Regions from separate parts of the Kitasatospora sp. NPDC058063 genome, predicted to be linked through region 4. Evidence: riboswitches for the same ligand, from Rfam matches in the RefSeq annotation. Region 4 holds a riboswitch; each other region holds the start of a gene.
The links. A riboswitch is a leader RNA that binds a small molecule or an ion and turns the genes downstream of it on or off. The one in region 4 is predicted to bind cobalamin.
Positions count from the first base shown of each region.

Region 1: linked by a shared signal. The riboswitch ahead of metE (5-methyltetrahydropteroyltriglutamate--homocysteine S-methyltransferase) and the one ahead of ACFVUY_RS20540 (HoxN/HupN/NixA family nickel/cobalt transporter) in region 4 are both predicted to bind cobalamin.
Region 2: linked by a shared signal. The riboswitch ahead of ACFVUY_RS17525 (cobalamin biosynthesis protein) and the one ahead of ACFVUY_RS20540 (HoxN/HupN/NixA family nickel/cobalt transporter) in region 4 are both predicted to bind cobalamin.
Region 3: linked by a shared signal. The riboswitch ahead of ACFVUY_RS14255 (ribonucleoside-diphosphate reductase subunit alpha) and the one ahead of ACFVUY_RS20540 (HoxN/HupN/NixA family nickel/cobalt transporter) in region 4 are both predicted to bind cobalamin.

Region 1 is NZ_JBHVSD010000004.1:307,755-315,238, forward strand. Features, by position in the region: gene ACFVUY_RS09310 (iron ABC transporter permease) at 1-673, opposite strand, end outside; gene ACFVUY_RS09315 (ABC transporter substrate-binding protein) at 764-1,723, shown strand; gene ACFVUY_RS09320 (MarR family winged helix-turn-helix transcriptional regulator) at 1,881-2,300, opposite strand; gene ACFVUY_RS09325 (SDR family oxidoreductase) at 2,370-3,221, shown strand; gene metE (5-methyltetrahydropteroyltriglutamate--homocysteine S-methyltransferase) at 3,311-5,626, opposite strand; cobalamin riboswitch at 5,782-6,025, opposite strand; gene cobF (precorrin-6A synthase (deacetylating)) at 6,140-6,910, shown strand; gene ACFVUY_RS09340 (MarR family transcriptional regulator) at 7,053-7,484, opposite strand, start outside.
Region 2 is NZ_JBHVSD010000009.1:80,281-87,764, forward strand. Features, by position in the region: gene ACFVUY_RS17520 (alpha/beta hydrolase) at 1-456, opposite strand, end outside; cobalamin riboswitch at 825-957, shown strand; gene ACFVUY_RS17525 (cobalamin biosynthesis protein) at 1,065-2,057, shown strand; gene ACFVUY_RS17530 (cobyric acid synthase) at 2,054-3,592, shown strand; gene ACFVUY_RS17535 (putative cobaltochelatase) at 3,693-5,786, shown strand; gene cobO (cob(I)yrinic acid a,c-diamide adenosyltransferase) at 5,793-6,398, shown strand; gene ACFVUY_RS17545 (cobyrinate a,c-diamide synthase) at 6,403-7,484, shown strand, end outside.
Region 3 is NZ_JBHVSD010000007.1:144,230-151,713, forward strand. Features, by position in the region: gene ACFVUY_RS14240 (helix-turn-helix domain-containing protein) at 1-155, shown strand, start outside; gene ACFVUY_RS14245 (DUF397 domain-containing protein) at 185-394, shown strand; gene ACFVUY_RS14250 (ribonucleotide-diphosphate reductase subunit beta) at 461-1,480, opposite strand; gene ACFVUY_RS14255 (ribonucleoside-diphosphate reductase subunit alpha) at 1,480-3,891, opposite strand; cobalamin riboswitch at 4,084-4,228, opposite strand; gene ACFVUY_RS14260 (hypothetical protein) at 4,562-5,536, shown strand; gene ACFVUY_RS14265 (glycoside hydrolase family 26 protein) at 5,677-7,131, shown strand; gene ACFVUY_RS14270 (hypothetical protein) at 7,300-7,484, shown strand, end outside.
Region 4 is NZ_JBHVSD010000011.1:62,002-69,485, forward strand. Features, by position in the region: gene ACFVUY_RS20515 (Fpg/Nei family DNA glycosylase) at 1-640, shown strand, start outside; gene ACFVUY_RS20520 (putative quinol monooxygenase) at 778-1,104, shown strand; gene ACFVUY_RS20525 (AAA family ATPase) at 1,175-3,181, shown strand; gene ACFVUY_RS20530 (hypothetical protein) at 3,190-4,863, opposite strand; gene ACFVUY_RS20535 (metalloregulator ArsR/SmtB family transcription factor) at 4,922-5,305, opposite strand; cobalamin riboswitch at 5,388-5,601, shown strand; gene ACFVUY_RS20540 (HoxN/HupN/NixA family nickel/cobalt transporter) at 5,632-6,747, shown strand; gene ACFVUY_RS20545 (M24 family metallopeptidase) at 7,140-7,484, shown strand, end outside.

The sequences.
Region 1 (7,484 bases), on a different contig from region 4:
TGGCGACGTCGTCGCCGAGGCTGAGCGCGGTCAGCGCCGGGCCGGAGAGCAGGGCCAGGACCAGACCGAGCAGCAGCACCGGCAGTACGGCCAGCAGTTGGTCGGTGCCGCGGCCGGCGACCGAGCCGATGGTCCAGAACCGGATCTCGTCGGCGGCCCGGGCGTCGGACAGCAGCAGGACGGAGGAGCCGGCGTTCATCAGCCCGCTCAGCGCCGCGCCGGCGAGCACCAGGCGGACGGGGTCGTCGCCGGCGCCGCGCAGCCGGGCCGCGCCGAGCGCCAGCAGGCAGCCGGCGGCGGCGCCCAGCACGGCGACGTACGGGCCGACGCTCGCGGCGCTGGCGCCGAGCACGATCGCGATCACGACGGCGAAGGAGGCGCCGGTGCTGACGCCGAGCAGGCCGGGCTCGGCCAGCGGGTTGCGGGCGGCGGCCTGCAGCACGGTGCCGGCCACGCCGAGCGCGAGCCCGACCGCGAGGGCCACGGCGGTCCGCGGGACGCGCAGGTGGAAGACGGTGAACCGGGAGTCGGAGTCGCCGTCACCGAGCAGGGTGGCGAACGCCCGTGACGGCCCCACGTCTCCCGCGCCGAGCAGCAGGCTCGCCAGCACGGCGAGCAGCAGTATCGCGCCGGCGGGCAGCAGTCCGCGCAGCAGGAGTGATCGGAATGTCACACCGGGCCTCCCCGTCAGGGCCTTACGTATGGTTAGGCTAACCTCAGAAAAACGGTTCGTCCGTAAACTACCATTCCTCGGAGAACACCCATGCTTGGCACCCGCTTTACCAAGACCCTGCTCGGAACGGCCGTCGTCGGCGCCCTCGCCCTGGGCCTGACCGCGTGCGGCTCCTCGGGTTCCGGCAGCTCCGCGGGTGGCTCCGACTCCTCCTCCACCGCCGCGAAGAGCGGCAAGCGCAGCATCGACACCGCCTTCGGCGCCGTGGAGGTCCCGGCCGAGGCCAAGAAGGTCGTCGCCCTCAACGACACCTCGCTGGACACCGCCCTCTCGCTCGGCGTCACCCCGGTGGGCACCAGCGCCAGCCGCGGCGGCACCACCGCCCCCGCCTACCTGAAGGCCGACGCCGTCCCGCTGGTCGCCACGGTCAAGGAGCCCAACATCGAGGCCATCCTCAAGGCCGGCCCCGACCTCATCCTGGCCTCCTCGGGCATCGAGAAGTCCCAGTACGAGAAGCTCTCCGCGGTGGCGCCGACCATCGTCCCCAAGGCCGGCGACTGGCGCTCGGTGCTCGCCGTGTACGGCGACGCCCTCGGCCACAAGGACGACCTGACCGCCAAGCTGGACGCGCTGGACAAGCGCGCCGCCAAGGCCGGCGAGGGCAAGACCGGCAGCGCCGTCGTGATGCGCTGGATGCCCAACGGGCCGATCGTGATGAACACCACCAACATGCCCGGCGACCTGCTGAAGAAGGCCGGCGCCGGCACCATGCCGATCGCCGACGGCCTGGGCGCCCAGCCCCACTCGGACCCGCTGTCCCTGGAGAACCTCAACAAGGCCGACGCCGACCGGGTGTTCGTCGCCACCCTGAACGCCGAGGGCGAGAAGGCCCTGGAGACCGCCCGCAAGCAGGAGGCGTTCACCCGCCTCAAGGCCGTCGGCACCAACCAGCTCATGGGCGTCGACGGCCAGGTGTGGAGCAGCAGCTCCGGCCCGATCGCGGCGGAGAAGGTCGTCGAGGACATCGAGAAGGCCTTCGGCGCGAAGTAGCCGCCCCGGCCGGGGAATTACCCCCCCGAGCATTCCGAAGGGCCGCCGTCGCAGCGAATGCGGTGACGGCCCTTCCGGCGGTTCCCACCGGCGGCGCGGGCCGGCGGCGACGCGTTGTGAACAACGGACCCCCGGGCAGCTGCCCGGGGGTCCGCCGTCATGCCTCCAGGACCAGCCGCAGGAGTTCGCGCAGCGACCCGCGCTGCTCGGCGTCGAGCCGGGCCAGCGGGTCGCCGGCGAAGGGCATGCGGGCGCGCAGATCCGCGGCGACCTCGCGGCCGGCGGCGGTGGCGGCGACGTGCTTGACGCGACGGTCGGCGGGGTCGACGCTGCGCTCGACCAGGCCGCGGGACTCCAGGCGGTCGACGATCACCGTCACATTGGACGGCTCCGCGTGCAGCCGCTCGGCGATCCGGCGCGTCGGGACCGGAACCTCGGCGGCGAGCAGCGCCTTGGCCTGCAGCGCGGTCAGGTCGTGGGCCGCCGCGGCCGCCTCGGACTCCCGGCCGTAGCGGCGGTTGACGGCCGCGAAGAGTCCGACGATCTCCTGGGTGAGGTCATCCGATGGGTGGGACATGACCACCAGACTATCCAGGTGCTTGACAAAGTGAAATGTCAGCCCACATAGTTATGGATCATATTGGTTATGATCCATAAGCACTGGGAGTCCAGCGAGATGAGCGACCGGACCGTCCTGATCACCGGCACCTCCTCCGGCATCGGCCTGGCCACCGCCGTCGCCGCCGCCCGCGCCGGCTGGCACGTCATCGCCACCATGCGCAACACCGCCAAGGCCGGCCCGCTGCTGGCGGCCGCCGAGGAAGCCGGGGTCACCGTCGACCTCCGGACGCTCGACGTCACCGACCCCGCGTCGGTCGAAGCCTGCCTGGCCGGCGTCGACCGGCTGGACGCGCTGGTCAACAACGCCGGCGCCGGCCACATCGGCACCCTGGAGCAGGAGAGCGTCGACGCCGTCCGCGCCGTCATGGAGGTCAACTTCTTCGGGGTGCTGCACGTCACGAAGGCCGCCCTGCCCCTGCTGCGGGCGAGCAAGGGCCGCGTGCTGACCGTGACCAGCGTCGGCGGCGTGGTCGGCCAGCCCTTCAACGAGGCCTACTGCGCCGCCAAGTTCGCGGTCGAGGGCTACATGGAGTCCCTCGCCCCGGTCGCGGCCACCGCCGGTGTGTCCGTCAGCGTCGTCGAGCCGGGCGCGGTGGCCAGCGAGTTCGTCGGCAACGTGGGCCTGACGGACGACGCGACCGAACAGGCCGGACCGTACGCCCCGGCCCTGGCCGCCTACCTGGACCGCACCCGCGGCGCCTTCGCCAACGCCCAGGCGGCCGAGGACGTGGCCACCGGAATCCTCGACCTGCTCGCCGCCGAACGACCCGCGTTCCGGATGCTCACCTCCGACGCCGCCCGGGCCTTCGCCGGGGTCAAGCTCAAGGACCTCGACGGCTCGGCCGTCCAGGGCCTCACCTCCGGCTGGGTCGCCTAGTCGATCACCGGGGCAGGAAGCCCGCGAGCGGCACGATGGCCGGGACCGGGGTGGGCGCGGCAAGGCCGCCGCGCCCACCCCGCCCGCCGTCAGCCGGCGAGTTCCTCGCGCAGCAGGCGGGCGGCGGCGACCAGGCTCTCCAGGGAGGCCCGGGTCTCCGGCCAGCCACGGGTCTTCAGCCCGCAGTCCGGGTTGACCCAGAGCCGCTCCGCCGGGATCGCCGCCAGGCCCGCGCGCAACAACGAGACGGCCTCGTCGGTGCTGGGGACGCGCGGGGAGTGGATGTCCCAGACGCCGGGGCCGACCTCGCGCGGGTAGCCCGCCCCGGCCAGCTCGCCGGCCACCTCCATGTGGGAACGGGTGGCCTCCAACGAGATCACGTCCGCGTCGAGTTCGTCGATCGCCGTCATGATCGCGCCGAACTCGGCGTAGCACATGTGGGTGTGAATCTGGGTGTCCGCGCGGACGCCGGAGGTGGCGAGGCGGAAGGCCTCGGTGGCCCACGCCAGGTACGCCGGGCGGGCGGCGGCCCGCAGCGGGAGGGTCTCGCGCAGCGCCGGCTCGTCGACCTGCACGACGGCGGCGCCGGCCGCCTCCAGGTCGACGACCTCCTCGCGCAGGGCGAGGGCCACCTGCCGGGCGGTGTCGGCGAGCGGCTGGTCGTCGCGGACGAAGGACCAGGCGAGCATGGTGACCGGGCCGGTCAGCATGCCCTTGACCGGGCGATCGGTCAGGCCCTGCGCGTAGCCGAACCAGTCGGTGGTCATCGGATGCGGACGGGAGATGTCCCCGGCCAGCACCGGCGGGCGCACGTACCGGGTGCCGTACGACTGGACCCAGCCGTGCCGGGTGGCGAGGTAGCCGGTGAGCTGCTCGGCGAAGTACTGGACCATGTCGTTGCGCTCGGGCTCGCCGTGCACCAGGACGTCCAGCCCGGCCTTCTCCTGGTAGGCGACGACCTCGCGGACCTCCGCCTCCATCCGCTCCCGGTAGGCCGGGGCGTCGATCCGACCCGCCGTCAGATCGGCGCGGGCGGTGCGCAGTTCGGTGGTCTGCGGGAAGGAGCCGATGGTGGTGGTCGGCAGCAGCGGCAGCCCGAGCCGGGCGCGCTGGGCCTCGGCCCGTACGGGGTAGGGCTGGGCGCGCCGGGTGTCGTCGGCGGTGACGGCGGCGGCGCGGGCGCGCACCGCCGGGTCGCGGGTGATCGGGGAGTTGGCGCGGGAGGCGAGGTCGGCGCGGTTGGCGGCGAGCTCGGCGGTGATCGCGCCGGTGCCCTCGCGCAGGCCCCGGGCGAGCAGTGCCGCCTCGCCGGCCTTCTGCCGGGCGAAGGCCAGCCAGCGGGCGATCTGCGGGTCGATGTCGCGCTCCGCGGCGGCGTCGATCGGCACGTGCAGCAGCGAGCAGGACGGCGCCACGTCGACGGTGTCGGCGAGGCCCAGCAGGGTCGCCAGGGTCGCCAGCGACTTCTCCAGGTCGTTGATCCAGATGTTGCGCCCGTCGATCACCCCCGCCACCAGCCGCTTGCCGGGCAGGCCGCCGGCGGCGGCGAGGTCCTCCAGGTTGGCGGCGGCCGGGCCGGTGAAGTCCAGCGCCAGGCCCTCGACCGGGGCCTTGGCCAGCACCGGCAGCGCCTCGCCGAGCCGGTCGAAGTAGCTCGCGACCAGCAGCTTGGGCCGCTCGGTGAGACCGCCCAGTTCGCGGTAGGCGCGGGCGGCCGCGTTCAGCTCGGCCGGGGTGCGGTCCTGCACCAGCGCGGGCTCGTCCAGCTGCACCCACGCGGCGCCGGCGGCGCGCAACTCGGCCAGCAGCCGGGCGTAGACGGGCAGCAGCCGGTCCAGCAGGGTGATCGGCTGGAAGTCGGCGGCCACCCCGGGCGCCGGCTTGGCGAGCAGCAGGTAGGTCACCGGGCCGACCAGCACCGGCCGGGCGGCGTGGCCGAGCAGCAGCGCCTCGCGCAGCTCGCCGACCGCCTTGGCCGGGTTCGCGGCGAACACCGTGTCCGGGCCCAACTCCGGCACCAGGTAGTGGTAGTTGGTGTCGAACCACTTGGTCATCTCCAACGGAGCGACGTCCTGGTTGCCGCGCGCCATCGCGAAGTACCCGTCCAGCGGGTCGGCGTCGACCGCCTCCCGGTGCCGCGGCGGGATCGCACCGACCGCCACGGTGGTGTCCAGCACGTGGTCGTAGAGCGAGAAGTCCCCGGTCGGGACCTCTTCGACGCCGGAGTCGGCGAGCTGCTGCCAGTTCGTCCGACGCAGGTCGGCGGCGGTCGCCAGCAGCGCCCCGGCCGCTACCGCGCCGTTCCAGTACCCCTCGATCGCCTTCTTCAATTCACGGCCCCGGCCCTGGCGGGGGTAGCCGTGGGCGGTGGCGACGCTCGCCGCGGCTGCGGACTTCGTGGTCAAGGGACTCTCCTTCGCGAGTCTGGATCCTCAAGTGCCCGGTGACGGCACGAGGACGCGAAGGGATGACGGACCGGACGGACGACCGCACCCGTGCGCGGCTCCGCCCGATATGGTCGCCGACCCGCCCACGAGGTCACCGGATGGCCGGGCGCGAACGCTCGCGCACGGGCAGTGGCAGGTCTTCGGACTCGCGGGCACACCCACCTCGGCCGAAACCGGGGCGGACACCTACTGGCCGTCGCTTCCCAGACCCGTCCCGGGTCCAGTGCGTATGACGGCGGTCGTTCCCACTCACCGCTGCGGGGCAGTCCCGGACTGGCCAGTTGAAAGGCGTCACCGGGTTCCCTCTTACGACACCCTGCCTGGCGGACAGGGCGAACCAGCTGCACCGCCAGCTTAGGGGCAAACCGTCGGCGTCGAGGCGGAAATCTCGCAAGGCGTCCGCGTGCTGAGACGCGGGCTCCGCGCCCGGCCCGGGCGGCGCACCCGGGAGCGGGCGGCAGAATGGCTCCCATGCGGCACATCTTCGTCATCGGCATCGGCGCGGGCGACCCCGACCACCTCACCCTGCAAGCGGTCAAGGCGATCGGTCGCACCGACGTCTTCTTCATCCTCGACAAGAGCGAGGAACGGCAGGACCTGATCGGGCTGCGCCGCCGGATGCTGGCCGACCACGGACGGCCCGGGCACCGCCTGGTCGCGGCGCCGGACGCCGAACGGGACCGCGCCACCCCCGCGTACGCGGCCGCCGTGGACGACTGGCGCGTCCGCCGCGCCGATCTGGTCGAACGGCTGGTCGCCGAGCACCTCGGCCCGGGCGAGAACGGCGCCTTCCTGGTCTGGGGCGACCCCGCCCTCTACGACAGCGTCATCGCCGTGATGGACGACGTGTCGAACCGGGGCGGCGTGCCCTTCGCGTACGAGGTGATCCCGGGCATCAGCAGCGTCTCCGCGCTCGCCGCCCGGCACCGCACCACGCTGACCCGGGTCGGCCGGCCGGTGCAGATCACCACCGGCCGCCGCCTCGCCGAGGGGTTCCCCGAGGGGGTGGACGACGTGGTGGTGATGCTCGACGGCCGGGCCGCCTTCGCCGGGATCGACCCCGAGGGGATGGAGATCCACTACGGCGCGTACCTCGGCACCCCCGACGAGGTGCTCGTCTCCGGTCCGCTCGCCGAGGCCGCCCCGCGCATCCGCGAGCTGCGCGAGCGGGCCCGGGAGCGCAAGGGCTGGATCATGGACACCTACCTGCTGCGACGCTCGGACGGCTGCCCCGACGCCTGACGGAGGCTCGACGGGCCACAGTGGCACCACCGTGCGCGCCGGACTCGTACCGGTTTCCCTGACACCGAGGACCTGCCGTCGACCATGCGGTCGGACGTCCTGCCAAGTCCGGGGCACCGGCCCGCCGCGTCGGGCGGCGGCCTCAGTCCAGGAGCTTCGCCACCACCCGGTCGAGCGCGCGGAGGTCCTCCGGCGGCAGCGCGAGCAGCGCGTCCGGCGGCGTGGCGAGGATCCCGGTGGCGAGCGCGGCCTTCGCCTCGCCCTCCTCGGTGAGGTGGACCAGCTTGGAGCGCCGGTCCGCCGGGTTGGTGATGCGCTCGGCGAGCCCGCGCCGCACCAGGTCGTCCACGATGACGCTGGTGTACGGCGGGTCGGCGGTCAGCCGCTCGGCCAGCTCCCGCAGGGTGATCGGGCCGGCGGCGAGCCGGCGCAGCGCCCTGACCCGGCTGAAGCTCATGCCGAGGGCTTCGGCGACGGTCCTGCGGCGGTCGTGGCGCTCCAGCACGAGCGCGTACATCCCCTGCCAGACCCGGGCCGCCGTCGCGGCGTCCGTCCCGCTCCCCTCCGGGTGCCC
Region 2 (7,484 bases), on a different contig from region 4:
GATCACCCAGGTGCCGCGCTTGCCGTCGAGCCGCCAGGCGGGAAGGGCGCCGAGCTCGCCGTCGGCGGTGGTGTCGGTGAAGGGGAGGCCGAGTGCCTCGGTGGGGTCGCCGAGAAGGACCCGGGGGGTGAAGCGGACCTCGGTGCCGGGGGTGAGCGTGCCCCGGTCGGCGCGGAGCAGCCGGCGGGTGACGCCCCGCTCGTCGCTGTGCAGGACCTCCTCGACGACCGCGTGCCCGCCGTCCGCCCACTCGACCGCCCAGCGGCCGGGGCGCAGGCTCTCGGGGCCGCGGGTGAAGGTGACCCGGCCGGGGGCGAGGCCGCGGACCAGGACCGGCCCGGACTCCGGGACGGCGGCCACCGGACGGACCGTCCGCTCGGAGGCCCGACGGCCGATCACCAGCACGGCGGCCCCGACCGCGGCGGCCGCCACGACGGCGGCGGTTCCCCAACGCATTTCACTCCCCGCTCTGTTGCTCACGGACCGGACGGTGTTCGGGCACCAGTTCACCGGCGCTCCGTCCGCCCGGCCACCGGGCTGGGCCGTCCGGGTCACCCGGGCGGCGGCCCGGCGGCGCTGAGGAGGTGTCGGAAGCGGGCAATGAGGATGGTGGGGCGGGACGGCGGCGGAGCCGGCGGTGCCCCGCTGGGAGGGGATGTGGTGTTCCCGGTGGGAGGGACGTGGTGTTCCCGGTGGAGGGCGGCCCCGCGCCTGGCGATCCCCCGGCGCGTCGGCGGCGTCCGCGTGTGACCAACCCCTCCGTGACCTCGGTTGACTCCCGGTTCGGGCCCGTGATGGGATCCTGGGGCCAAACGGAGGCATGGAGAGGAAGCCGGTGGAATTCCGGCGCGGTCCCGCCACTGTCACCGGGGAGCACGCTCGGAACATCGCCACGGCGGCCGTCGACGGCCGCTGGAAGGCTCCGGGGGTGCGTTCGACCCGGAAGCCAGGAGACTCTCGCCCCCGTCACGTCGATCCAGGGCGCGGACCCTGAGTGAGGACACGCACGCGATGCAGGCTGCCCCGCCCCACCGGACTCCGAGCTGCCCTCCGCCGTGCCCCCGATGACCCCGCTCGGACCCTCCTCCTCGCCGCGCCCGCTGGCCCGCGCCGCCGCGTTCGCGCTCGGCGCCGTCGCGGGCCATGTCGCCGACGCCCGCTTCGCCGACCCCCGCCGGGGCCATCCGGTGGCTGTCTTCGGCAGCGCCGCGACCCGGCTGGAGCGTCGGCTGTGGCGCGACGACCGCGGCGCGGGGGCCGGCTACACGGCGCTGTGCGTGGGCGCGGTCGCGGCGGGCGCGCTCGCCCTGGACCGTACGGTGGGCCGGCGTCCGCTGGGCCGGGCGGTGCTGGCGGCGGCCGCGACCTGGACGGTGCTCGGCGGCACCTCGCTGACCCGGGAGGCGCGCACCATCGGCCGCTCGCTGGCCGCGGGCGACCTCACGGCCGCCCGGGAGCGGCTGCCGCACCTGTGCGGGCGGGACCCGAGCGCGCTGGACGGCCAGCAGATCGCCCGGGCGGTGGTCGAGTCGGTGGCCGAGAACACCGCCGACGCCGTGGTGAACGCGCTGACCTGGGGCGCCCTGGCCGGCACGCCCGGCCTGCTGGCCTTCCGCGCCGTGAACACCCTGGACGCGATGGTGGGTCACCGCTCGCCGCGCTACGCCCGGTTCGGCTGGGCCTCGGCCCGGCTGGACGACCTGGCGGGCTGGCCGGGCGCCCGGCTGACGGCGCTGCTGACGGTGGCCGCCGCGCCCGAGCCCCGTACGGCCTGGCGGGTCTGGCGGCGCGACGGCTCCGCGCACCCGAGCCCGAACGCGGGCCAGGCCGAGGCGGCGTTCGCCGGCGCGGTGGGCGTACGGCTGGGCGGGGCGCTGCGGTACGGCGAGCGGGTGGAGCACCGGCCCGTGCTGGGTGCGGAGCTGCGGCCGGTGACGGTGGACGACATCGAGCGCGCCTGTGCGCTCTCCCGGCGGGTGGGCGCACTGGCGCTGGGTACGACGGTCGCGGGGCACGTCCTGCTGCGGATGCTGCTGAGGAAGAGGGGACGGGCATGAGCAAGGCGCTGCTGGTCGCGGGGACGACCTCGGACGCGGGCAAGAGCGTGGTGACGGCCGGGATCTGCCGTTGGCTCGTCCGCCAGGGCGTGCGGGTCGCGCCGTTCAAGGCGCAGAACATGTCGCTCAACTCCTTCGTCACCGCCGACGGTGCCGAGATCGGCCGCGCCCAGGCGATGCAGGCGCAGGCCGCCCGGGTGGAGCCGGAGGCGGCGATGAACCCGGTGCTGCTCAAGCCGGGCGCGGACGGCCGCAGCCAGGTGGTGCTGCTCGGCAGGCCGGTGGCGGAGGTGGGCGCGCTGGACTACCGCGAGCGCAAGCCCGTCCTGCTGGAGCGTGCCCTGGAGTGCCTGGCGGACCTGCGCGGCCGCTACGACGTGGTGGTCTGCGAGGGCGCGGGCTCGCCCGCCGAGATCAACCTGCGCGACCGCGACATCGCCAACATGGGCCTGGCGACGGCCGCCGCCCTGCCGGTGGTGGTGGTCGGGGACATCGACCGCGGCGGGGTCTTCGCGGCGATGTACGGGACGCTGGCGCTGCTGTCGGCGGAGGACCAGCGGCACGTGGCCGGCTGGTTCGTCAACAAGTTCCGCGGTGACGCGCGGCTGCTCGCGCCCGGGCTGGAGATGCTGCACGGGCTGACCGGCCGTCCGGTGCTGGGCACGCTGCCGATGCTGCCCGGGCTCTGGCTGGACGCCGAGGACTCGCTGGACCTGTCGACGGTGGTGGACCGGGCGGACGGGCCCGGGCCGTACGGCGCGGACGTGCTGCGGGTGGCCGTGGTGCGCTTCCCGCGGCTGTCCAACTTCACCGACATGGACGCGCTCGCGCAGGAGCCGGGCGTGCTGGTGCGCTGGGCGACCCGCCCGGAGGAGCTGGCCGACGCCGACCTGGTGGTGCTGCCCGGGACCCGGGCCACCGTCGCCGACCTCGCCTGGCTGCGCGAGCGCGGTCTGGAGCCGGCGCTGCGGGCGCGGGCGGCGGCCGGGCTGCCGGTCCTCGGGGTCTGCGGCGGCTACCAGATGCTGGCGCGCTCGATCGTGGACGAGGTCGAGTCGAAGGCGGGGGCCGTCGAGGGCCTCGGCCTGCTGCCGACGCAGGTGCGGTTCGGCGCCGAGAAGGTGCTGGCGCGGCCGGTCGGCGAGGCGTTCGGGCAGCGGGTGGAGGGCTACGAGATCCACCACGGGGTGGTCACCGTCGAGGGCGGGGACACGTTTGTCTCCGACGGCCGGGGACGGAGTCTGGACGGCTGCCGGGTGGGCCCGGTCTGGGGCACGACCTGGCACGGCGCGCTGGAGAACGACGGGTTCCGCCGCGAACTCCTGCGCGAGGTCGCCGCGCTGTCGGGCCGGGCGTTCGTCCCGGCCCCGGACACCTCCTTCGCCGCGGCGCGCGAGGCCCGGCTGGACCGGCTGGGCGACCTGATCGAGGAGCACGCCGACACCGACGCGCTGTGGAAGCTGATCGAGGGCGGGGTGCCGGCGGCCGGATCGCTGCCGTTCGTCCCGCCCGGGGCCCCTGGGAGCGACGCATGAGCCGGGTACGGCAGCAGGGCCAGGCAGGATCACGCAACCGGGCAGGATCACAGGACCGGACAGTGCCGCGGGACGGGGCACGACAGGAGTGGGGTACGGCATGAGTGACGTCCGCTATCCGTTCACCGCGATCGTCGGCATGGCCGACCTGCGGCTCGGGCTGCTGCTGAACGCGGTCTCCCCGGCCGTGGGCGGCGTGCTGGTGCGCGGCGAGAAGGGCACCGCGAAGTCGACCATGGTGCGCGCGCTGGCCGGCCTGCTGCCGTCCATCGCCACCGTGGACGACTGCCGCTTCGCCTGCGACCCGACCGCGCCCGACCCGCAGTGCCCGGACGGGCCGCACGTCTCCCCGCCCGCTTCCGAACGGCCGGCCCAGCTGGTCGAGTTGCCGGTCGGCGTGGCCGAGGACCGGATCGTCGGCTCGCTCGACCTGGAGCGGGCGCTGGCCGAGGGCGTCAAGGCGTACGAGCCCGGGCTGCTCGCCAGGGCGCACCGCGGCGTGCTCTACATCGACGAGGTGAACCTGCTCCAGGACCACGTGGTGGACCTGCTGCTGGACGCCGCCGCGATGGGCCGCTCCTACGTCGAGCGCGAGGGCGTGTCGGTGCGCCATGCGGCCCGGTTCCTGCTGGTGGGCACGATGAACCCGGAGGAGGGCGAGCTGCGGCCGCAGCTGCTCGACCGGTTCGGCCTGACCGTCGAGATCGCCGCCACCCGGGATCCGGCCGAGCGTGCCGAGGTGGTCCGCCGCCGGCTCGCCTACGACGCGGACCCGGCCGGCTTCGCCGAGCGGTTCGCCGAGGAGGAGCGGGCTCTCGCCGAACGCATCGTCGCGGCGCGGGAGTTGCTGCCCAAGGTAGAGCTGACCGATGTGGCGCTGCGTCAAATCACCGCCGTGTGCGCCGCGTTCGAGGTGGACGGGCTGCGCGCGGACATCGTGATGGCCCGCACGGCCGTCGCACTGGCGGCCTGGGACGGGCGCACCGAGGTGCAGGAGGAGGACGTCCGCAAGGCGGCGCAGCTGGCGCTGCCGCACCGGCGCCGCCGCAACCCCTTCGACGCGCCGGGGCTGGACGAGGAGCAGCTGGAGCGGACGCTGGAGGAGCACGCGCAGCAGGAGGAGCCGGAGCCCGAGGGCGACGGACCGGACGGCGACGGCGACGGGCCGGAGGGCGGCCCGGACGGGGGCGGCCCCGACGGCGGCGGCGCGCCCGAGCCGTCCGACAGCGGCCCCGAGGGGTCCGCTCCCGAGGCGCCCTCCCCCGAGGGCCCCGAGGCGCCCGCGCAGCAGCCCGCACCCGCCCAACACCCCTCTCCTGCACGGGAATCGGCTCCGGTCGCGGCCGGGGACCCGTACCGGACGCAGCTGTTCACCGTCAAGGGCACCGGGCACGGCGCCCAGGGCCGCCGCTCCCCCGCCGAGACCACCGGCGGGCACACCATCCGCGCCCGCCGCCCGCAGGGCGCGCTCGGCCGGCTGCACCTGACCGCGACCCTCCAGGCCGCCGCGCCGCACCAGGCGGCGCGCGGGCGCAGCGGGCGGGCGCTGGTGGTGCACAAGGACGACTTCCGCGAACAGGTGCGCCAGGGGCGGGAGTCCAACCTGGTGCTGTTCGTGGTGGACGCCTCCGGGTCGATGGCCGCCCGGCAGCGGATGACCACCGTCAAGGGCGCGGTGCTGTCGCTGCTGATGGACGCCTACCAGCGCCGCGACAAGATCGGCATGATCACCTTCCGGGGCGCGGGTGCCGAGCTGGCGCTGCCGCCCACCTCCTCGGTGGAGGTCGGCGCGGCCCGGCTGGAGTCGCTGCCCACCGGCGGGCGGACCCCGCTGGCCGCCGGCCTGCTGCGCGCGCACGAGGTGCTGCGGGTGGAGCGGCTGCGCGACCCGAGCCGGCGCCCGCTGCTGGTCGTGGTGACCGACGGCCGGGCCACCGGCGGGCGGGACGCGCTCGCCCGCTCGCACCGCGCGGCCGCGCTGTTCGCGGCACAGGGCACGGCGAGCGTGGTGCTGGACTGCGAGTCCGGCCCGGTCCGCCTGGGCCTGGCCCGCACCCTGGCCGGGCTGCTCGGCGGCACCGCCGTCGGCCTGGACGAGCTGCGCGCCGAGGGCGTGGCCTCGCTCGTCCGCGAGAGCCGGTCCGACAACCGTTCTGCGAACCGTGCAACCACCGCGATGCGAAAGGCGGCCTGAGCCGACATGCCCAAGGGTGTCCCCGAGAGCGTTCCCGACGACGGCCTGACGACCCGTCAGCGCCGCACACTGCCGATCACCGCCGTGCACACCGGCCCCGGCAAGGGCAAGTCCACGGCCGCGTTCGGTATGGCGCTGCGGGCCTGGAACCAGGGCTGGCCGGTCGGGGTGTTCCAGTTCGTGAAGTCCGCCAAGTGGAAGGTCGGCGAGGAGAACGCGCTGCGCGTGCTCGGCGCCTCCGGCGAGGGCGGCACCGTCGACTGGCACAAGATGGGCTCCGGCTGGTCCTGGATCCAGCGCTCCGCCGAGCAGGAGATGTCCAGCGAGGAGGCGGCCAAGGAGGGCTGGGAGCAGGTCAAGCGGGACCTCGCGGCCGAGACCTACCGCTTCTACGTGCTGGACGAGTTCACCTACCCGATGCACTGGGGGTGGGTCGACCCGGACGAGGTGGTGGCCGTGCTCAAGGACCGTCCGGGCAGTCAGCACGTCGTCATCACCGGCCGGTACGCGCCCGAGGCGCTGACCGGATTCGCCGACCTGGTCACCGAGATGACCAAGGTCAAGCACCCCATGGACGCCGGCCGCAAGGGCCAGCGCGGTATCGAGTGGTAGGCCGTTGAGCACCGTCCCCCGCCTCGTCGTCGCCGCGCCCTCCTCGGGCGCCGGCAAGACCACCGTCGCCACCGGCCTGATCGCGGCGCTCGCCGCGCGCGGGCTGGCGGTGTCGCCGCACAAGGTCGGCCCCGACTACATCGACCCGGGCTACCACGCGCTCGCCGCCGGCCGCCCGGGCCGCAACCTGGACGCCTTCCTGTGCGGGCCGGAGCGGATCGCACCGCTGTTCCTGCACGGCGCGGCGGGGGCGGACGTCGCGGTGGTCGAGGGGGTCATGGGCCTGTTCGACGGGGCCTCCGGGCGCGGGGAGCTGGCCTCCACCGCGCACGTCTCCAAGCTGCTGCGGGCGCCGGTGGTGCTGGTGGTGGACGGCTCCTCGCAGTCCCGCTCGGTCGCCGCGCTGGTGCACGGCTTCGCCTCCTGGGACCCGCAGGTGCGGCTCGCCGGAGTGATCCTGAACCGGGTCGCCTCCGACCGGCACGAGCAGCTCCTGCGCGAGGCCCTGGAGGAGGGCTCCGGCGTGCCGGTGCTGGGCGCGCTGCGCCGCTCCGCGGCGGTCGCCACGCCGTCCCGCCACCTCGGGCTGATCCCGGCGGTGGAGCGCTCGGCGGAGGCCCTGCGGGCGGTCGCCGACATGGGTGAACTGGTGGCCTCCTCGGTCGACCTGGACGCCCTGCTCGAACTCGCCCGGACGGCGCCGGACCTGGACGCCGAACCGTGGGACCCGTCGGCCGAGGTCACCCCGGTGGCCGGCCGGCCGCGGATCGCGGTGGCGGGCGGCGCGGCCTTCTCCTTCTCGTACGCGGAGAACGCCGAACTGCTCGGCGCGGCAGGCGCGGAGGTGGTCCCGTTCGACCCGCTGCACGCCTCGTCGCTGCCCGAGGGGACGGCCGGCCTGGTGATCGGCGGAGGCTTCCCGGAGCTGTACGTGCGCGAGTTGAGCGGCAACGCCGAACTTCGCGCCGCCATCGCCGGGTTCGCCGCCGCGGGCGGGCCGATCGCCGCCGAGTGCGCCGGGCTGCTCTACCTGGGGCGGGAGTTGGACGGCCTGCCGATGTGCGGCGTGCTGGCCACCGACGCCCG
Region 3 (7,484 bases), on a different contig from region 4:
GGGCAGTGTTTCTGGAAACGTTGACGAGCAGCCACTACTTGGAGCAGCAAGGAGAGCTGGACGGCTATGGGCTGGTCTTCGAGTACTTGCGGTCGGCTGCCCTGGACCCCGTGAAATCGCTGGATATGATCGCGGCCATTGCGGCGGAGACGTGACGACGAGACCAGACAAGAGGCGTGAGCGCATGACTGTGACTGAGGACGGCGCTCGGGGTTGGTACAAGAGCAGCTACAGCGCTCAGGCGAACGAGTGTGTAGAAGCCCTGAAGCTGGGGCTGCGTGGTATGGCGGTCCGCGACTCGAAGGACCTGGGCGGGCCGGGGCTTCTTTTTCCGGCAGATGCTTGGGTCTCCTTCCTCGCCGGGATCAAGTCCGGGGAGTTTTCGACCGACTGACATGACAGAGGTGCCCCGCACGGGCTGTGGCCGTGCGGGGCACCTCTGTCGTTCGTTTTGTTCCTCCTAGAAGTCGTCGTCGAAGGCGACGGTGCCCTCGACGGCGACCTGGTACGCCGACACGCGGCGCTCGAAGAAGTTGGTCAGCTCCTGGACGTTCTGGAGCTCCATGAAGCCGAACGGGTTCGTGGACCCGTACCGGATCGGCAGGCCCAGGCGGGCCAGGCGCTGGTCCGCCACGGCCTCCAGGTACTCGCGCATCGAGGCGGTGTTCATGCCGGGCAGGCCGTCACCGCACAGGTCCTGGGCGAACTGGAGCTCGGCCTCGACGGCCTCCTCCAGCATCTCCGTGACCTGCTTGGCCATCTCGTCGTCGAAGAGGTCGGGCTCCTCCTCGCGGACGGTGTCCACCACCGACATCGCGAAGTCCATGTGCATGGACTCGTCGCGGAACACCCAGTTCGTGCCCGTGGCCAGGCCGTGCAGCAGGCCCCGGCTCCGGAACCAGTACACGTAGGCGAACGCGCCGTAGAAGAACAGGCCCTCGACGCACGCCGCGAAGCAGATCAGGTTGAGCAGGAACGCCCGCCTGTCCTCCTTGGTCTGCAGCGAGTCGATGTGGTCGACCGCGTTCATGTACTTGAAGCAGAACTGCGCCTTCTGGCGGATGGAGGGGATGTTCTCCACCGCGGCGAAGGCCGCGTTGCGGTCCTCCGGGTCGGGCAGGTAGGTGTCGAGCAGCGTCAGGTAGAACTGGACGTGCACGGCCTCTTCGAACAGCTGCCGCGAGAGGTACAGCCGCGCCTCGGGCGAGTTGATGTGCTTGTAGAGGCTCAGCACCACGTTGTTGGAGACGATCGAGTCGCCCGTCGCGAAGAACGCGACCAGCCGGCCGATCAGGTGGCGCTCGCCCTCGCTGAGCTTCGCCAGGTCGGCGACGTCGGAGTGCAGGTCCACCTCCTCGACGGTCCAGGTGTTCTTGATCGCGTCCCGGTACCGGTCGTAGAACGACGGGTAGCGCATCGGGCGCAGGGTCAGCTCGAAGCCGGGGTCGAGCAGCATCTTGCGGTCTTCGGACTGGGACATTACTGGCAGGCCTCGCAGGACTCGGGGTTCTCCAGGGAGCAGGCGAGGGCGGCTTCCTGCTCCGGGGTGAGGGTCGGGGTGTTCACGGGCACGGGCGCGGGCGCGGCGGCACGGGCGGCACCGGACGCGGCCTGGGCGATGCGGGTGGCCGGGCGCGAACGCAGGTAGTAGGTGGTCTTCAGACCGACCTTCCACGCGTAGGCGTACATCGAGCTGAGCTTGCCGATGGTCGGCGCCGCCATGAACAGGTTCAGGGACTGGCTCTGGTCCAGGTACGGCATGCGAGCCGCGGCCAGGTCGATCAGCGCGCGCTGCGGCAGCTCCCAGGCCGTCCGGTACAGCGAACGCACCTCGGCGGGCAGCCAGTTCAGCTCCTGGACGGAACCGTTGGCGTCGCGCAGGGCGTCGCGGGTCTGCTGGTCCCAGACGCCGAGCTCCTTGAGCTCGCGCACCAGGTACGGGTTGACCTGGAGGAACTCGCCGGACAGCGTCTCGCGCTTGAACAGGTTGGACACCTGCGGCTCGATGCACTCGTACACGCCGGCGATGGACGCGATGGTCGCGGTCGGCGCGATGGCCAGCAGCAGCGAGTTGCGCAGGCCGGTCTCGGCGATCCGGGCGCGCAGCGCCGTCCAGCGGTCGGCCCACTGCGGGGCGGCCGTCGGGAAGTGGTCGATGTGCAGCTCGCCGCGGGCGGCGCGGGTCTCGCCGTACGCCTCGTGGCGGCCGAGCTGCTCGGCCAGGTCGGCGGAGCGCTCGTACGCGGTGAGCATGATGCGCTCGGCGATCAGCGTGGACAGGCGGGCGGCCTCGGCGGAGTCGAAGTCGATCCGCAGCTTGAAGAAGACGTCCTGGAGGCCCATCACGCCGAGGCCGACCGGCCGCCAGCGGGAGTTGGAGGTGCCGGCCTCGGTGGTCGGGTAGAAGTTGATGTCCACCACGCGGTCGAGGAACGTCACGGCCGTGCGGACGGTGGCGTCGAGGCGCTCCCAGTCCATGGCGCCGATCAGGTCGTCGGCCGTGGCACCGGGGGCCACGTGGGCGCCCAGGTTGACCGAGCCCAGGTTGCAGACGGCGGTCTCGGAGTCGTCCGTGACCTCCAGGATCTCGGTGCACAGGTTGGAGGAGTGCACCGTGCGGCCCGGCAGCGCGGTCTGGTTGGCGGCGCGGTTGGAGGCGTCCTTGAAGGTCATCCAGCCGTTGCCGGTCTGCGCCAGGGTGCGCATCATGCGGGCGTACAGGGTCTGCGCCGGGATGGTGCGCACGGCCTTGCCGGCCAGCTCGGCCTTGCGGTAGGCCTCGTCGAACTCCTCGCCCCACAGGTCGACCAGCTCCGGCACGTCGGCCGGGGAGAACAGCGACCAGTCCTGGTTGGCGTTGACCCGGCGCATGAACTCGTCCGGGATCCAGTGCGCCAGGTTGAGGTTGTGGGTGCGGCGGGCCTCTTCGCCGGTGTTGTCGCGGAGCTCCAGGAACTCCTCGATGTCGGCGTGCCAGGTCTCCAGGTAGACGCAGGCCGCGCCCTTGCGGCGGCCGCCCTGGTTGACGGCGGCGACCGAGGAGTCGAGGGTGCGCAGGAACGGCACGATGCCGTTGGACTTGCCGTTGGTGCCGCGGATCAGGCTGCCGCGCGAGCGGATGCGCGAGTACGACAGGCCGATGCCGCCGGCGTGCTTGGACAGGCGGGCGATCTGCGCGTAGCGGTTGTAGATCGAGTCCAGGTTGTCCAGCGGCGAGTCGAGCAGGTAGCAGCTCGACATCTGTGGGTGGCGGGTGCCGGAGTTGAAGAGCGTCGGCGAGGAGGTCAGGTACTCCAGGCGGCTCATCAGGCCGTACAGCTCGGCCACCTCGCGCACGGACTGCTCGCTGTCGCCGACCGCCAGGCCACAGGCGACGCGGAGCAGGAAGTGCTGCGGGGTCTCGATCACCTTGCGGGTGATCGGGTGGCGCAGCAGGTAGCGGGACTGCACCGTGCGCAGGCCGAAGTACTCGAAGCGGTCGTCGCCCTTGGTGTCGACGAGCGCGTCCAGCGCGGCCGCGTGCTTGGTGACGAAGGCGGCGGTGGTGTCGCCGATCAGGCCCTCGGCGTGGCCGACGGCGATCGAGGCGGAGAAGGACACCGAGCCCTGGCTGTTCGCCTCGTCGACGATCTCCAGGGCGAGCAGGCGGGCGGCGAGCTTCGAGTACTGGGGGTCCTCGGCGATCATCGACGCGGCGGCGTCCACGGCCAGCCCGCGCAGCTCGGCGAAGTCCGAGCCGGCGTGGCGGCCGCGCAGCGCGGCGGCGGCGACATGGCCGGGGTCGACCTCGGTGAGGTCGGTGCTGCGGTCGGTGAGCAGCCGCAGCAGCGCGCCCCCGGGGTCGGAGACCGTCGGGTCGGTGAAGGCGGTACCGGAGCCCTGGGCGGGCAGGGTGGCTGAGGCAGCGGTGGTCAAGGCGCTCTCTCCTGGCGGCGATCGGCGGCGGTGATCGGGGGGCCACCGGGCCGATCTGGGCAGGGGAGCACGGCGCGAACGCAAAAAAGCGTCGCGCGAGGTGACTCCCCGGCCCGCCCGCGAGGCCCGGAGGGGTACTGCTGGTGCCGGCGCGGCCTCTGCGGGAGGGCCGTGGCGCACGCCGTCGGCAGGTACTCGGACTCGCGGGGCGCGGCTGCTGGAGCCGCCCGCTCACCGCTGCGGGGCAGTCCCGGATTCGCACCGGGTTCCCCTGCATCGACAGCAGAAGCGAGCATACATGTAGTGGTGTCTCTCTGAAGCGACCCCAGATGTAGTACGGCGCCGCGTGTCGGAGCGATGACCGGTGGTACCAGAAACGTGGCGGGCGGTGTTCGCCGGAGCCCCCGGAACCGGGCCGGGGGCGTCCTGGTTTCGATACGGAATGGTCACCGGGAGGATCGGCGGTCATGAGGATGCCCTACGATCTGGGCGCATGAGCGACGGAACTGGCGCACCTGGGCAGGGGCCGCAGGGAACGCCTCCCGCCGGGCCGGGGGGCGCACAGAGTCAGCAGCCGGTGGTACCTGGTCCGGTACCGCCGCCGAGTGGTGGTTTCGGGCCGCCGCCCGCCTCGTACGGGCCGGTCGTGCCGTCGGTGCAGCCGGTCGCGCAGCCCATCCCGCCGGTGCCGCAGCCGGTCGCGCAGCCCGTCCCGCCGGTGCCGCAGCCGGTCGCGCAGCCCGTCCCGCCGGTGCCGCAGCCGGTCGCGCCACCACCGCAGCCGCAGTGGCACCTCCAGCAGCAGCAGCCCCCGCAGCCGGTCCCGCCGCAGCGGGTCGAGCCGGACTGGGATGCCTTGGCGGACCGCAACGCGGCCGATGGCAAGCGCCGCCGCCGGATGAAGGTCATCGGCGTGGTGGCCGCGGTCGCCGTGGTGGGCGGTCTGGTCGCGGGCGGCGTGCTGCTCTTCAAGGGCAAGAAGGACGACGGTTCCCCGACGGCCGGCAGGACCACCCAACCGGCCTCCGTCCCGAGTGCCTCCGGCACGCCGGGCGGTCAGCCGGACGACCCGTCGAAGCCGATCTGGGAGGCCACCACCGACCCGGCGCCGCAGGACGCGGGAGCGCTGTTCTCCGCGCTCCAGGTGACGATCAACGGTGCCACCTGGAACCGCACCGTCGTGTCGCTGGACTCGCCCTGCTGGGATGGGAACTCCACGACCGGCGGGCTGGGCAAGGTGCTCGGCGACCAGGGGTGCCAGCAGGTCCTCCGGGCGACGTACATCTCCGGGGACAGCGCGGTCACCGTCGGGGTGGCGGTCTTCGAGCACAAGCTCCAGGCCGACACCGCGCTGAAGAACTTCGCCGGTCAGCTCAAGGGCGCGCCCGCCCCCGGTTCGCCGGCGTTCTGCGCCGGTCCGGGCTGCACCGGTACCCACAACAGCCTGGGCCGGTACGACTACTTCACGGTCGAGGGCTCGGCGAAGGGCGGCAACGCTCCGGACGCCACGGCGACCGCGGCGGCTGCCGGGTTCGCCGAGCACGTGAAGGGCCAACTGCTCAAGCGCGCCAAGGCCGCCTCCTCGGCCGCGCCCGGCGTTCAGGGGACCCCGGCGGGCTGACCCGCCGTGACACCCCGGTCCCGGCGGGTCGTTCGCGGGGGCCGGGGGAGTGTGGCAGGCTCTCGGAACAGTCATTTCGCATGTGTGTTCCGGTTGCGTCCGTGGGGGGCGGCGCCGGCGAGCAACCGGAGGAGCGGTCCGTGGCCCTGCCCAGAGCCCTGCGCGGCAAGCCCGCCGTCCTGGCCGCGGCCGGGATCGTCGTCGCCGCGGGAGCGGTCGTCCTGCTGGACCACGACGGCAGGGCCGAAGGCGAACAGCCGCCACGGGTGCCGGTCTCGGTCGGCCTGCCCGGGCGTACCCTGCCGCCGGAGGTGGGCCGGGACCTGCTCGCCAGGGACCCGCAGGCCTCGCCGAACGCCCGCGCCGTCCAGCAATTCCTCGCCGATCTGGAGGCCCAGGCCCGCACCGGGCAGAGCGGCGGCACGGTGATCGGACAGCACGTCGAGGCGCACAACGAGCGCAACAACCCCGAGTACGGGGACTACCGCGGCACCAAACAGGTCGGCTACTACTACAAGAAGGCCGCCGACATCACCGGCAAGCTGCCCGGCTTCGTGGAGACCGACCTCGGCCCCGGCTACGGCCAGACCGGCTGGGGCGTCGGCAATCCGCGCTCCTACTCGGCCGGCCGCTGGCCCACCTGCCGGGCCGGCTGGCAGTACACCGACGACGCCGTCGACCTGCTCGCCGCCGTCTGGGACGGCCACCCGCGCGCCGAGGACGGCGGCTACGGCGCTGTGGGCGTGCAGCAGAACTGCGACGGCAGCAGCACCGAACTGCCCGACAACGGCGGCGGACCGGCCGGGATCGTCGGGATGTCCTTCCACCAGCCCTATCCCGGATCGGACGTCAAGTCCTTCGACCGGGTGCTCTGTTCGAAGTCGCCGGCGGCCAAGGACCCCGACTGGTTCGGCCGGGTGGTGGACGGGGCGCACGACACCCCCGAGTACCGCGCGCTGATCACCGACCTGTCCTACCTGGCCGACCACCTGGAGTACCTGGCCGCCCGCGACGTGCCGGTGCTGCTGCGCCCGTACCACGAGATGAACGTGCTGGACTGCTCCCGCCGGTTCTGGTGGGCGGGCCAGAAGCCGGCCGACTACCAGGCACTGTGGAAGATCACCTACAAGTACCTGGTGGAGACCCGCGGCCTGCACAACCTGCTGTTCGTCTGGACGCCGGTGTCCTGGGACGGCGCCCCGGGCGTGGACCCCTGGGACTACTACCCGGGCGCTCAGTTCGTCGACGTGGTCGGCGTGGACGACTACAGCGGCAGCCCGGCGCACCCGATCGGCACCGGCGAGGTGTGGACCAAGCGGTACTACGACGGGCTGTCCGCCTACGGTAAGCCTCGGATGCTGGCCGAGTCCTTCGCCGTCCCGGTCAACTCCCGCCAGCCGGAGACCCTGCGGCGCACGCCCTGGACGATCTGGACGGTCTGGGGGCAGTCGCTCACCGCGAACAACCTGACCCCGGACCAGCCGCGCAACTCGGCCGCCGACGTCACCGCCACCTACCGCAGTCCGCTGGCGCTCACCGGCGGTTCCGGTTCGTTCGGCGCGAACGTCGACTGGGGCGGTCTGCACGTGCGCTGAGCCGGCGCCATCTCCGGCGCGGAGCCTGCACTGTGAGGTGGGCCGCACCCGGCGGCCCCGCCGAACGGGGGGAATTCCGGCTCCGTTGCGCCGTGTGGCATCCTGTGGCGGCGAAGCCGAGGGCGGGTGAACGGCCGGGGACGGGCCCGGAGGGGCGGGGGATACGGGATGACACGCACGGGTCCGATGCGCGCGGCCGGCGCGGTGGCCGCCGGCTGGGGCGTGGTGCTGCTCGGCTGGGCCGGGTACAACTGCTTCGGTCAGGTCGGCGTCGCCACCTACCTCAAGGGCGTCTTCTACTACGGCGGCTCCTCGGTGGCCGCCGAGACCGGAAGCCTCAACTACGGCCTGCT
Region 4 (7,484 bases):
CTTCGAGGAGGGCGCCTGGGTGCACGTCCACCTCGGCCTCTACGGCGGCTTCACCTTCGGCACCGGCCCGGCGCCCGAGCCGGTCTGGCTGATCCGGCTGCGGCTGGAGAGCGAGGACGGCTACGCCGACCTGCGCGGTCCCAACACCTGCGCGCTCGTCACCGAGGGGCAGAAGGCCGCCGTCGCCGCCCGGCTGGGCCCCGACCCGCTGCGCGCCGACGCCGACCCGGAGGCCGCCTGGCGCCGGATATCGGGCAGCCGGACGACCGTCGCGGCGCTGCTGATGGACCAGAAGGTGCTGGCCGGGGTGGGCAACGTCTACCGGGCCGAGGTGCTGTTCCGCCACGGCATCGACCCGCACCGGGCCGGGCGCGACCTCACCCGCCGGGAGTGGGACGCGGTCTGGGCCGACCTGGTCGCCCTGATGCGCGAGGGCGTCACCGCCGGCCGGATCGACACCGTCCGCCCGGAGCACACCCCCGAGGCGATGGGCCGCCCGCCCCGGGTGGACGACCACGGCGGCGAGGTGTACGTCTACCGGCGGGCCGCCATGCCCTGCCTGGTCTGCGGCACCGACGTGCGGACGGAGGAGCACGCCGCCCGCAACCTCTTCTGGTGCCCGGGCTGCCAGTCGGCGTGACGGGCGCCCGGTCGTGACGCGTGTTGCCCCCGTGTCGTGGACAGCCCTTCTGAGCTGCGACGATGGACGTCGAGCGCGCCGCGTCGCGCGCCCCTGTCCGCACGGCCACGTGTGAACGTGGAGCGAAAGGAAGTCCCATGATCTTCATCACGGTCAAGTTCCCGGTCCGCCCCGAGCGCGCCGAGGAGTGGCTGGGCCTGGTCGACGAGTTCACCCGGGCCACCCGCCAGGAGCCCGGCAACCTCTTCTTCGAGTGGTCCCGCAGCGTCGACGACCCCAACGAGTTCGTCCTGGTCGAGGCGTTCCGCGACGGCGACGCGGGCAAGGAGCACGTGGAGTCCGCGCACTTCGCCAAGGCCATGGAGGACCTGTCGTACGCGGTGGCCGCCAAGCCCCGGATCGTCTCGACCGAGATCCCCGGCCTGGACGGCTGGGCGGAGATGGGCGAGATCACCCCCCGGTGACGTCCGAGTGCCCCTCCGGCCGGGTGCCCAGCCCGTAGGCTGGGGCCGACCGGCCGGAGGGAGCAGGCGGATGGAGCGGCACGAGGTGGCCAACACCGTGTCGGGGGCCACGGTGGGCGGCCACGTGGTGCAGGCCGGGAGCATCGGGGCGCTGCACCTGCACCAGCCGCGGGCGGTGCCGAGGCCGCATCAGATCCGGTCCCCGCACGGCCCGTTCGTCAATCGGGAGCCGGAACTCGCCGCGCTGACCGAGGCCTTGGGCCGGGTCGTGGAGGGCGGACTCGGGGTCGTGGTGTTCACCGGCCTCGGCGGGGTCGGGAAGACCGAGCTGATCGCGAGGTTCACCGAGGAGCACCGGGAGCACTTCCCGGGCGGGGACCTCTACGCCGACCTGAAGGCCTACCGGCACCAGGGCGGGGTGGACCTCCCCGAGCTGCTGGCCGGATTCCTGCGCGCCCTCGGCACCGAGCCCCCGGCCGCGGAGGCCGAGCGGTTCACGGCGTTCCGCACCGCCACCGCCGAGCGCCGGTGCCTGTTCTTCCTGGACAACGTCGAGCACGCCGCGGAGGTCCGTGCGCTGCTCCCGGCCTGTGGGCTGGTGGTGGTCGCGAGCCGGCGGCGGCTGCCGGCGCTGCGGACGGACGGCGCCGTGGTGCGCCGGCTCGGCCCGCTGAGCGCGAGGGCGGGTGCCGAGCTGGTGCGCGGCTGGGTGGGCCCGGGGCGGGGCACCGACGGGGAACTGGCGGAACTGGTCGAGCTGTGCGGCGGGCTGCCCCTCGCGCTGAACGCGGTCGGGAGCCAGCTGCTGGACCGGGACCACCTGCCGGTCGGCCGGGTGGTGGCCGAACTGCACGACCGGGAGGGCAGGTTGGCGATGCTGGAGGACGAGGAGAGCGATCTCGGCGCGACCTACGACCTGGTCTACGAGCGGCTGTCGGCGCCGGGCCGGGCGCTCTACCACCTGATCGGCGTGCACCCCGGCCCCTTCGTCTCCGCCGAACTGGCGCGTGCGGTCGGCGTCGAGCGGGCCGGGCAGGCGATCGGGGAGCTGCGGGGCGTCCACGTGCTGGACGAGGTGGTGGACGGCGACCGCGAGGACCGCTTCCGGGCCCACGACGTGGTGCGGCTGCACGCCTACGGCCGGACCCGGGAACTGGCCGACCGCGGGGAACTCCTCGCCGCCGTCGTGGCGTACTACCGGGGCCGGGCCTCGGTCGCCGACCGTGCGATGGCCGGGAGCAGGCTCCGCCTGCAGGACCCGAGCGGCGACGAGCTGCCCCGCTTCGCCTCCGACACCGCGGCCCTGGAGTGGCTGTACGCGGAACGGGCCAACTTCCGCGCGGTGGTGGAGGAGGCGGCCCGGCAGGGGTGGCACGGCGAGGTGTGGCGGCTGTGCGAGTCGCTCTGGCTGCTGTACCACGACCGGAGGCTCTACCAGGACTGGATCGCCACCCACCGGCTCGGCATCGAGTCGGCCCAGTGGGACAACCAGCCGGCCGCCGTGGTCCGGATGCGCAACCAGCTCGCCCGGGCCCACTTCGACCGCAAGGAATACCGGCTCGCCGCCGAGCAGTTGGCGCTCGCCGCGGAGCAGGTCCCGCTGGTGACCGACCGTCGGGTGGTGGGTGTGCTCCACGAGACGGACGGTCTGCTCTGCCTGGCCGACGGCCGCCCGGGCGACGCGGTGCGGCGGTTCACGCTGGCCCTGGCGGCGAACCGGGGCGACGAGCACGGTGAGATCGTCCAGAGCTACAACCTGGCGCAGGCGCTGATCGCCGACGGCCGCGCGCAGGAGGCGCTGGCCCGGCTGGCCGAGGCCACCGCGCAGGCCGAGCGGACACGGGACGAGGACATGCTGATGAAGCTGCCGCTGGTCCGCGCCCGGGCCCACCGGGCGCTCGGGCAGCCGGAGCTCGCCGCCGCCCACGCGGGCGATTGCGCCCGGCGGGCCGAGGAGCGCGGCCAGTACGCGAAGGAGGCGCAGGCCCACACCCTGCTGCTCGCCCTCGCCGAGGAGCTGGACGACGCGGAGCTCGCGGAGCGCAGCCGGGCGCGGCTGCGGGAGCTGCCGGAGTAGCGCCCTTCTCAGGGGCCGGTGCGGAAGGACACCCGGGTGCGGTGCTCGCCGGTGCGGACGGTGAGGCCGTGCCGGGGGAGGCCGGCCGGGTCGCCGCCGTCGGCGAGCCAGCAGGCCACGGCGGAGCCGAGCAGCAGCGGGTCGACGGCGGGGTCGGGGCAGGTCCAGTCCGGTTCGGCGCGGGCCTCCAGCAGCAGGCCGGTGCGCAGTCGGAGCAGGTGGCGGGCCGGGCCGAGGGCGGCCACCGCGACGGCGAGGCCGGGGAGTTCGGCGGCGGAGTCGGCGAGCCAGCGGGCGGCGGGGAGTTCGGCGTGCACCTCGGTGCGGGCCAGGACCTCGGCGGTGTAGCGCAGGGCGTCGCCCGGGTGCTCGTCGGTGAGGGCGTGGAAGCCGCGCGGAGCGTGGTCGTGCGGGTCGAAGGGGTAGCGCCGCAGGCCGACCTCGGTGCCCTCGCTCCGGCCCTCGACGTCGTACGCGGTGGGCCGGTCGACGGTGCCGGGGCACGGGGCCGGCCTGGGGTAGGGCGGCAGGGCCGGTTCGTCCCCGGGCTCGTCCAGCCCGGCCAGGAAGGAGTGCAGCAGCGGGCGCAGCAGCCGGGCGGATTCGCCGCGGTGGGCGAGCGAGCGGTCGGTGATCGCGCTCAGGTCGGCCGGGTCCCGGGCGAGGGCCTGTTCGACCTGGGCGGCGAGGTCCCCGTCCGGGTCGAGGACGGGCGCTGCCTGGCCGAAGGCGTAGCCGGGGGAGCGGGGGTCGAGTTCGGCGGCGCCGGTGGCGACGAGCAGGGTGCGGTGGTTCAGGGCGGCGCCGTAGACGGTGACCGAGCCGTGGTCGCCGATCACGCAGTCGGCGGCGACGAGCGCGGCCTGCCAGCCCTGGTGGGGCGGGATCAGGCGCAGGCCCATCCGGCGGGCGTCGTCGAGCAGCGCCTCGGGGTCGTGGCGGCTCCACACGTTGGGGTGCAGGACGACGGCCACCGTGTACTCGTCGGCGGGGAGCCGGCGGACCAGCCGCCGGGGGAGGTCCGGGCGGCGGCCGAACAAGGAGTGCTCGCTCCAGGTGGAGCTGACGACGACGAGCCGTCGGCCGCCGGTGGCACCGAGCGCGGCGCGGTAGCCGTCGCGGGAGCGCCGGCTGCCGAGCATCCGGTCGAAGCAGGGGTCGCCGACCACCCGGGCGACGTCCAGCGCCTCGGGGCAGGAGACCCGCAGCCGGTCCAGCTGCTCGGGGTGGGAGAGGCCGAGGACGTCCACGAATACCCGTCCGCGGTGGGTGAGTTCGTTGCGGGAAAGGCCCGCGGCGGTGACCGTGTCGCCGGTGGACTCGGTGACCAGCCGGTTGTAGCCGACGCCGTGCGGGAGGACGACGAGGCGGGCGTCCAGCCGGTGCATGGAGGAGTGGACGGCGCAGGCGACGGCCAGGTCGAAGCGGCGGCTGACGGCGTCCTCCCAGTCCAGCACGGTGAAGCCGGGCAGGCCGTGCAGGTACTCGTCCAGGGCGCGGTCGGCGAAGGCGGAGCCGGGGTTGACGGTGAAGTACCGCTCGATGCCGTCCGGGTTCAGCAGGGTCAGGACGTCCAGGACCCGGGTGGCCGAGGTGAGGGTGCGGGCGACCGCCAGCACGCGGGCCCTGACCGGTCGGGTGTTCCACCGGTCGGCGGGCCAGGCGTGGGGGCGGGACGGCACGTCATGATCGTACTCATCCGCTCCGGCCGCGGCGCGGTTCCGGGGCCGGGCCGGTGGGTCAGCCCGTGGCCGCGGTGGGCTCGTGGTGTTCGCCGGCGGCGCACTCGTCGAGGAGGGGGCGCATGGCCTCGTCCACGAGCTGGTAGCGCACCACGCGTCCGTCCCGGTCGCCGGTGACCACGCCGGCCGTGCGGAGCAGCCGCAGGGCCTGGGAGACGGCGGGGTCGCGCATGCCGGTGGCGACCGCGAGGTCGGTGACGGCGAGCGGCCCGGCCCGGTGGAGGGCGAGCAGCAGGGCGAGCCGGCCGGGGTCGGCGAGCAGGGAGAACCGCTCGGCCCAGGACCGGACGTGGGCCGGGTCGCCGATCGCGGCGATGGCCTCGCAGACCCGGTGCCCGTCGATGGTGCGGTGGCCCGCGCGGTCGGCCGGTACGAGATGCATGCGGACATTCTCGCAGGCGGCGGTCTGTGATCCTGGACACCTGCGCAGGTGCGCAACCTTGCACGGGTCGGGGCGTGGCCCCTACGGTGTTCCCCGCCGTGGTGCTCGGGAAGACCGGTGACGGACCCTCAGGGGTCCCAGCCCGGAGCGGCCCTCGCCACTGTGATCGGGTCGTTCCTCCGTCCGCGGAGGAACGTCGTCCGTACCCATGGAGCCACTGGGCGCCTCGCGCGCTTGGGAAGGCGGGTACGGGCGTCCCGTCAGCCAGGAGACCGGCCACGGCATCTCACGAGGTTTTCCACGAGGTGCTGGAGCGTGATCCGCAGATGACCCTGCCCGAAACCGTTGCCGCCGGGGCCGAACCGGCCCCCTCCGCGCTGCCCAGCTTCCAGTGGCGGCGCGAGGACACCGTCCGTACCGCCGGGCTGATGGCGGTGATCGTGGCCATGCACGTGGTGGCCTTCGGCACGCTGATCTTCCTGGTCGCACCCGAGAAGTACGCGGTCGGTACCCAGGTCTTCGGGGTGGGCCTGGGTATCACCGCGTACACCCTCGGGATGCGGCACGCCTTCGACGCCGACCACATCGCGGTGATCGACAACACCACCCGCAAGCTGATGGCGGACGGCAAGCGCCCGGTCTCGGTGGGCTTCTGGTTCGCCCTCGGGCACTCCTCGATGGTGGTGGTGATGGCCGCCCTGGTGGCGGGCGGCGCGCAGCTGGCGAACACCCTGATGGACGACGAGTCGACCACCCACAAGTGGCTCGGCGTGATCGGGACGACCACCTCCGGCGTGTTCCTCTACCTGATCGGCGCGCTCAACCTGGCGGCGCTGCTCGGCATCCTCAGGGTGTTCCGCTCGATGCGGGCCGGAAAGTTCGACGAGAAGGAGCTGGAGGCGCACCTCGACTCGCGCGGCTTCATGGCCCGGGTGCTGAACCGGGCGACCCGTTCGATCACCCGGCCCGGGCAGATGTTCCCGGTGGGCATGGTGCTGGGGCTGGGCTTCGACACCGCGACCGAGGTCACCCTGATGGTGATGGCCGGCTCGGGCGCCGCCTCCGGGCTGCCCTGGTACGCGATCGTCTGCCTGCCGCTGCTGTTCGCGGCCGGGATGAGCCTGTTCGACACCCTGGACGGGACGTTCATGAACTTCGCGTACCAGTGGGCCTTCGCCAACCCGGTGCGGAAGGTGTACTACAACCTGACCATCACCGGTCTGTCGATCGCGGTGGCCTTCGTCATCGGCACCATCGAGCTGGTCGGGGTGCTGCACGAGAAGCTCGATCTGACCGACCCGGTCACCGGCTTCATCGCCGACATCTCGCTGGACAACGTCGGCTACGCCATCGCCGGGCTGTTCGTGGTCGTCTGGGCGATCGCGATCGGGTACTGGAAGCTCGCCGGGGTCGAGAAGCGCTGGACACCCGAGGGCTCCTGAGCCGCCCGGCCGCGAGCAGCGGCCTGCCCGCGCACGCCGGAACGGCGCCTCCCCGCGGTGGGGAGGCGCCGTTCGCGTTCCGGGGGCCGGGTGCGCCCCGGGTCGGCGCTCCTCGCGGAAGTCGACGTGCCGGCCGGCGACCGGGTCGCACTCGCACAGGACCGGCAGTGACAGATTCGTGACGGAGCGTAGCGGTCGGTCGGGTCCGAGGGGCCGCCGGGGGGTGCGGGGCCCCTCGGCGGCACGCTGCGTGGGCGGCGGGCGGCGGGCGGCGGGGCGTGGGTCCGAGGGGACGGTGCCGCGGTCGCGCAGGGGGGCGTGCAAGGGGTATTGGGGGTTCTGCCGGGGGTGCTCGGCGGGCGCTTCGGGCCGGGGGTTCGTAGGCTCGACGCATGGCGGATGCGTACGCGGGGCGGCGGGAGCGGGTGAGGGAGCACTGCAGTGCGGCCGGGGCCGATGCGGCGCTGATCACCCGCGCGGCGAACGTGCGGTACCTGACGGGCTGCGCGCCCTGCGGGGCGAGCCTGCTGCTGACCAGGGAGCGGGCGCTGCTCGCGCTGCCGGACGACCTGCCGCCGGACGACACCGGGGAGCACCTGATCGCCCCGGACGTCACCCGGCTCCCGGTGGCGGCCGGGGCGGACTCCGCGCTGGCCGTCGCGGCCGTCGCCGCGCGGTCCGGGGTGTCGGGACTGGCGGTGGAGGAGCACGACCTGACCGTCACCCGGCACCGGGCG